2 linked regions of the Longispora fulva genome follow. Each later gene encodes a partner of the first gene's protein in a complex. Links are inferred from orthologs where the notes say so. Each region holds a gene or a part of one and is shown in the gene's direction. Other genes may lie near its edges.

Region 1 (3,308 bases):
CCGCCGGTGTCGCCGCGGGGGTGGCCGCCGAGCGCGTCCTGGTCCGCCGCACGCGCCGGGTGGCGGAGGACCCGTGCGCCGGCGAGCCGTTCGACCGGCTGCCGTTCGACGAGCAGCGCACGATCGTCACCGAGGACGACGTCGACATCTACGTGGAGATCTGCAAGGCGGACAAGCCCCGCAAGGGCGAGCCGACCCTCCTGTTCGTGCACGGCTTCTGCCTGGACATGGGCACGTTCCACTTCCAGCGCAGGGCGCTGTGGCGGCGGTACCGGATGGTGTTCTTCGACCAGCCGGGGCACGGCCGTTCCGGGCGGCTCGCCGCTGGCGACTACGACCTGGCCGCGCTGGCGGCGACCCTGCGCCGGGTGATCGAGGAGACCGTGCCGACCGGCCCGGTCGTGCTGGTCGGGCACTCGATGGGCGCGATGGCCATCATGGCGCTGGCGGAGCAGTGGCCGGAGCTGATCCGGAAGCGGATCGTCGGCGTGGCCCTGGTCAACACGTCGTCCGGCAAGTTGGACGAGGTGACGTTCGGGCTGCCGGCATTGCTCGGGGTGCTCCGCAAGCCGATCCTGCCGGTGATCTCGACGGCCGGCCGGCTGACCCCGGGTGCGATCGACAAGGCCCGCCGGGCGTCGACGGACCTGTTCTGGCTGCTGACCCGCAAGTACGGCTTCGGGAGCGCCAAGCCCAGCCCGGCCCTGGTCTCCTACGTGGAGCGGATGATCTCCCGCACCTCGGTGGAGATCATCGCCGGGTACCTCAAGACGCTGATGAGCCACTCCCGGGCCGAGGCGCTGGTCGCCTTCGCCGACAAGGAGGTGCTGGTCGTGGCGGGGGACAAGGACCTGTTCACGCCGCGTACCCATGGGGAGGAGATCGTGAGGCTGCTGCCGCACGCCGAGTTCGTGGCGATCGCCGACGGCGGGCACCTGGCGCTCCTGGAGCACCCGGTGCCGGTCACCGAGGCCCTGACCGAGCTGCTGAGCCGGGTGTCGCGGCGTGACCGGTGACTGGGACGACCTGACGGCCCGGATCAGGGCCTGCGTCCTCTGCAAGGATCTCGTCGCCTCCCGCAACACCGTCGTGCCGGGCGAGCCGGGCATGTTCACCCGCCGGCTCGCCGTCGTCGGCGAGGCCCCCGGGGCCCAGGAGGACGCCGCCGGCCGGCCGTTCGTCGGCCTGTCCGGCCAGCTCCTCGACCAGTTGCTCGCCGACGCCGGCCTGGCCAGGCACGAGACGGCGGTCCTCAGCGCGATCAAGTGCCGGCCGCCGGGCAACCGCACGCCCCGGGCCGCGGAGGTGGACAACTGTCGGCCCTGGTTGGCGGCCCAGCTGGACCTGCTCAACCCCCGTCTGATCGTGGCGCTGGGGCTGACCGCGGCGACATGGTTCCTGGGACCCAGGACTACCCTGGCTGGGGTGCGTGGAGTGGTGCACGAGGTCGACGGGCGTTCCGTGGTCGCGACCTACCACCCGTCGGCCGCCATCCGGTTCGGCCCGAACGGCAAGCCCCTCGCCGCGCTCCGAGACGACCTGGCCCTGGCCGCCCGACTGCTGGGAGACGCGCTGTGAGCGAGCACGTTCTGGTGAAACTTCCGACCGTGGACGACACCCGGGCGTTCGGCGTCCGGTTAGCCCTCTACCTCCAGCCCGGTGACCTGCTCGTGCTCACCGGGCCGCTCGGCGCGGGCAAGACGGCGCTCGCCCAGGGCGTCGGTACCGGGCTCGGGGTGTCCGGCGCGGTGACCAGCCCGACGTTCGTGATCGCCCGGGTGCACCCGGGGCCGCTGCCGATGGTGCACGTGGACGCCTACCGGCTCGGCTCGATCGGCGAGGTGGACGACCTGGACCTCGATGCCACCCAGGAGGAGGCGGTCACCGTGGTCGAGTGGGGGCACGGGCTGGTGGAGCGGATGGTCGAGGAGTACCTGGAGATCCGGATCGACCGGCTGGACGACGACACCCGGATCATGACGCTGGAGCCGCACGGCGACTCCTGGACGGAGAGGCTGACCAGTGCTGACCTTGGTGATTGACACGGCGACCCCGGCGGTGACGGCGGGCGTGCTCGAGGTCGGGGAGTCGGTGACCGTGCTGGCCGAGAAGGTCACGGTCAACGGCAAGGCGCACGGCGAGCTGCTCGCCCCGTCGATCCGGCTGGCCCTGTCCGAGGCCGGGTTCGTGACGAAGGACCTGAAGGCGATCGTCGCCGGGGTGGGTCCGGGGCCGTTCACCGGTCTGCGGGTCGGGCTGGTCACGGCGACGGCCCTGGGCCACGCGCTGGGCATCCCGACCTACGCCGTCGGCACCCTCGACGCGTTGGGCCACGGCACCGCCGGCCGCCTGCTGGTGGCGACCGACGCGCGCCGCAAGGAGCTCTACTTCGGGGTGTACGCCGACGGCGTCCCCGTCTCTGGCCCCTCCGTCGCCAAGCCGGCCGACATCTCCGGCGACTACGAGGCCGCGGTGGGCGCTGGCGCGCACCTGTACCCGCTGGGCGTGCCGGTGCTCGACGAGCCGCTGTACCCGTCGGTGCGCGCGTTCGGCGAGCTGGCCGCCGAGCGGATCCGGTCGGGGGCGCCGGACGAGAAGCTGACCCCGCTCTACCTGCGCCGGCCGGACGCCGTGCCGCCCGGTGCGCCTAGAACTCCACGGGGGTGAAGTCCCACGAGTGCGGCGGCCGGGCCACGAGTCGGGCCGGCGGGCTCGGCAGCGGGGCCGGCAGTCCGCGCCACCGCGACAGCCACACGATCCGGTCGTCGGTGGAGCTGAACACCTCACTGTCCAGATGGGACGGGTGGTGCTCGACGTTGGGGACGGCGTACTCACAGATCCAGGCCAGCAGCTCCTCGAACCCGTCCGGCTGGGCCCTGACCTCCCACATGCGCACCATCACGTCTGTTGACACTAGGGCCGCCCCCTCAGCATGACCAGAGCGTCTTTGCCGCTCGGCTGGTAGTAGCGTTTGCGGACCCCGACGGTCTCGAAGCCGTACTTCGCGTAGAGGTGCTGGGCCGGGTTGTCCGAGGCGACCTCCAGGCCCACCGTCCGGTCGCCGGCAGCGGCGAGCAGGTCCTCCAGGAGCAGCCGGCCGACCCCCTGGCCCTGACTCGCCGCCCGGACCGCGATGTTCTGCACCCAGGCCTCGGTCTCGTCGACGACGGCCAGCCCTGCGTACCCGATCAGCTCGCCGTCGCGGATCGCCGCCCGGTAGTGGTGGTTCTCGTCCAGCTCGCTCTGCACCATCCAGCGGCTCCAGGCCTCCGCTCCGAACAGCTCCTTCTCGATGACGAGAACGGCCG
Region 2 (3,105 bases), 5.0 Mb from region 1 along the record:
CGAGTCGCACAGCGCGAACGTGACGCCGCCGACGACGTGGACCTGGTTGACCGGCCCGGCGCCGTCGCGCTCCAGGAGGCCCTTGCCGAACGCGGCGCGTTCGTCGTGGTTGCCGGGCAGGACCAGCACGGGAACGTCGGCGGTGAGCAGCGCGGCGGCCTCGGTGTACTCCCCCGGCGCCCCGTGGTCGGCGATGTCGCCGGTGACGAGGATCGCGTCGAGAGGCTGGCCGCGCAGGTAGTCAATGACGGCGGCGGTGCGCTCCGCGGCCCGGGGCGACCCGTCGAGGTGGGTGTCACTGATGTGCGCGAACACAAAAGGCATGCCAAGATCATGCCACGGCCACGGGGCCGACAACGGCGCGTGAGGCCCCGAAACGGCCCGTATATATTTGTCAACCATGACAAACTCCGAGGGCACGGCGCGGCGCATCACCTATTACGGCGAGGCCGTCCTACACAAGCCCTGCCAGCCCGTGACCGAGTTCAACTCCGAGCTCAAGGCCCTGATCGAGGACATGTTCGCCAGCATGTACGAGGCGAACGGGGTGGGCCTTGCGGCCAACCAGATCGGGGTGGACGCGAGGGTGTTTGTCGTCGACTGCCCCGACGCGTCCGAGGAACACGTCGTCGCGCACATCGTCAACCCGGTGCTGGAGCTCCCGCCGCCGCCGCGCGAGCTGGTCACCGAGGGCGAGGGTTGCCTGTCGGTGCCGGGCCAGTACGCGGAGCTGGGCCGCCCCGGCGTGGCCACGGTCACAGGTTTCGACATGGACGGCAAGCCGATCACGATCGTCGGCACGGGCCTGCTGGCCCGCTGTCTGCAGCACGAGGTGGACCACCTCGACGGCACCTTGTACGTGGACCGCCTGCCGGCGGCGCAGCGCAAGGAAATCCTCGCCGCCGCCGGTCTGGGCAACTAGGGTGCCGCTGATCCTGGGCATCGAGACGTCCTGCGACGAGACGGGCGCCGGCCTGGTCCGTGACGGGGTGCTCCTCGGTGACGCCCTGGCGTCCAGCGTCGACGAGCACGCCCGGTTCGGCGGGGTGGTGCCGGAGATCGCGGCGCGCGCGCACCTGGAGGCGGTGCGCCCCATCGTGCAGCGCGCGGTGGACGCGGCCGGGGTGCGTTTCGCCGACATCGACGCGGTGGCGGTGACGGCCGGGCCGGGGCTGGCGACGGCCGTGCAGGTCGGGCTGGCGGCGGGCAAGGCGTACGCGCTGGCGCTGGGGGTGCCGCTGTACGGGGTGCACCACCTCGCCGGGCACGCCGCCGTGGACGTGCTCGAACACGGGCCGCTACCGGCGAGGTGCGTGGCGTTGATCGTGTCGGGTGGGCACACGTCGATCCTGCTGCTGGGCGACCTGGCGCGTGATCCGATCGTGCACCTCGGTGACACGGTCGACGACGCGGCCGGGGAGGCGTTCGACAAGGTGGCGCGCCTTTTGGGCCTGCCGTACCCGGGTGGGCCGGTCATCGACCGCATCGCCCGCGACGGCGATCCGGCGGCGATCGACTTCCCGCGGCCGATGACCGGTCCGAAGGATCCGCCGTACGGGTTCTCCTTCTCCGGGCTCAAGACGGCCGTGGCCCGCTGGGTGGAGCGGCACGAGGGCCCGCTGCCGGTGGCGGACGTGGCGGCCAGTTTCCAGGAGGCCGTGGCCGACACGTTGACCCGCAAGGCGTTGCGGGCGTGCGCGGAGCACGGCGCGGACACGCTGCTGATGGTCGGCGGGGTGGCGGCCAACAGCCGGGTTCGGGCCCTGGCCGAGGAGCGTTGCCGGGCCGCCGGGGTCACGTTGCGGGTCCCGTCGATCCGGCTGTGCACGGACAACGGGGCCATGATCGCCGCCGTCGGGGACCTGGTGGTGCGGGCCGGCGCGCCGGCGGCCGACCTGTCGTTGGGGGCGCAGCCGTCGGCGGTGCTGACCGGGGCCCTGGTCACCGGGCCGTGGCGCTGACCTCCTGGTAATCGGAGACGGTGACGAATCCGAGACGTTCGTAGAGGCCGACGGCCGCGGTGTTGTCGGCCTTCACGTTGAGTCCGATGTGCTCGACGGTCTCCCGCAGCCGGGTGCACAGCGCGGACACGGCGACGGCCGCCAGGCCCTGGCCCCGCACCTCGGGCAGGGTGGTGACGTTGCCGATCGCGGCGATCCTGCGGGTGGTCGAGCGCACGTGCAGGCCGGCGACGGCGACGAGCCGGCCGTCGCGGCGGATCCCGGTGTAGTCGCCGGCGTCGAGCATCCGGGCGTCGAACGAGTTGTCCGGGTACGCCGCCGCGTACAGTTCCCGCAGGTCGGCGAGGTCCGCGCGGGTGAGCGTGACGGTGGGCTCCCCGGTGACGGGGGCGAAGTTCTCCAGAGCCATCTTCCGGTGTACGCCGTGGTCGACGACCTTGTAGTCGTTGTCCAGCACGTCCTGGGCGCCGCCGGTGACGTGCGCGTAGAAGCTGCGGGGCAGCACGGGCAGCAGCTCGGTGACGAGGGCGCGTAGTTCCGCCGCCCGGTCGGGTCGGCTCAGCGCCAGCAGGATCGGGCCGAACTCCGCCCCCGTGTAGAGCAGGGCCACGCTGTGGCCGCCGCGCAGCCGGTACCAGGTGGTGTAGGGCCAGAAGTGGTCGTCGAGGTCGCCGAGCTCGTAGGCGTGCAACGCCGGATCTGCGGCGAAAGTGGCGGCGAGGTCTGCGCGGTCGTGCACGGTCGTCAACAGCATTGGATCATCCTGACGCATCGCTTCATCCCCGCTAGTCTGGGTATGACTCACGGAGAGGGGCGGACTGTGACTGTTGCCGACCGGCTGCTGCGCATGTTCACGCTACTGCTGGGAGAGGGCCCGCCGTTGCGGGTCCGCGGGTGGGATGGTTCGACGGCCGGGCCTCCGGACGCCCCCGTCGTCGACATCCGGTCCCGGCAGGCCATCAGAAGACTCGTCCACGAACCCAACCAGCTCGGCCTGGGCCGCGCGTACGTGGCCGGCGAACTCGACGTCGAAGGCGACATCTACGACGTCCTGGACACCCTGTCGGTGATCAGCGGCCGGCAGGTCGGGGCCGTGGACAAGGCCTCCCTCCTCAAGGAGGCCACCCTCCTCGGGGCGATCGGC

The links.
Region 2: the proteins of tsaE (region 1) and tsaD are in contact, whole or in part, in a crystal structure (PDB 6N9A), measured with the Thermotoga maritima proteins. The link is inferred for Longispora fulva from one-to-one orthologs. Residues at the interface, in WP_004082108.1 of Thermotoga maritima: Leu37, Gly38, Lys46, Lys57, Val59, Lys60, Ser61, Thr63, Phe64, Thr65, Leu66, Met67, Val69, Pro71, Tyr82, Arg83, Leu84, Asp86, Asp88, Phe89, Asp93, Ile128, Asp130, Glu131, Arg134; in WP_004082750.1 of Thermotoga maritima: Cys10, Asp11, Arg49, His50, Leu82, Gly84, Gly135, Gly136, Glu154, Thr155, Leu156, Asp157, Asp158, Ser159, Glu162, Asp165, Lys166, Arg169, Leu170, Tyr175, Lys213, Thr214, Leu217, Tyr218, Gln221, Arg222, Asn324.

Annotation. Positions count from the first base shown.
Region 1 is NZ_JADOUF010000001.1:6,806,808-6,810,115, forward strand. What follows is about bases 309-3,308. They hold tsaE (tRNA (adenosine(37)-N6)-threonylcarbamoyltransferase complex ATPase subunit type 1 TsaE), read left to right. Parts: upstream 309-1,574; coding sequence 1,575-2,042; downstream 2,043-3,308. Other genes in these bases: IW245_RS31270 (alpha/beta fold hydrolase), read left to right, coding at 309-1,016; IW245_RS31275 (uracil-DNA glycosylase), read left to right, coding at 1,006-1,578; tsaB (tRNA (adenosine(37)-N6)-threonylcarbamoyltransferase complex dimerization subunit type 1 TsaB), read left to right, coding at 2,023-2,667; IW245_RS31290 (hypothetical protein), read right to left, coding at 2,648-2,902; rimI (ribosomal protein S18-alanine N-acetyltransferase), read right to left, coding at 2,914-3,308. Outside these bases: more of IW245_RS31270, read left to right, coding at 1-308. UniProt on the Escherichia coli protein: Required for the formation of a threonylcarbamoyl group on adenosine at position 37 (t(6)A37) in tRNAs that read codons beginning with adenine.
Region 2 is NZ_JADOUF010000001.1:1,829,931-1,833,035, forward strand. Bases 146-2,942 are described here. They hold tsaD (tRNA (adenosine(37)-N6)-threonylcarbamoyltransferase complex transferase subunit TsaD), read left to right. Parts: upstream 146-923; coding sequence 924-1,961; downstream 1,962-2,942. Other genes in these bases: IW245_RS08025 (metallophosphoesterase), read right to left, coding at 146-324; def (peptide deformylase), read left to right, coding at 401-922; IW245_RS08040 (GNAT family N-acetyltransferase), read right to left, coding at 1,942-2,715; IW245_RS08045 (class I SAM-dependent methyltransferase), read left to right, coding at 2,782-2,942. Also shown: more of IW245_RS08025, read right to left, coding at 1-145; more of IW245_RS08045, read left to right, coding at 2,943-3,105.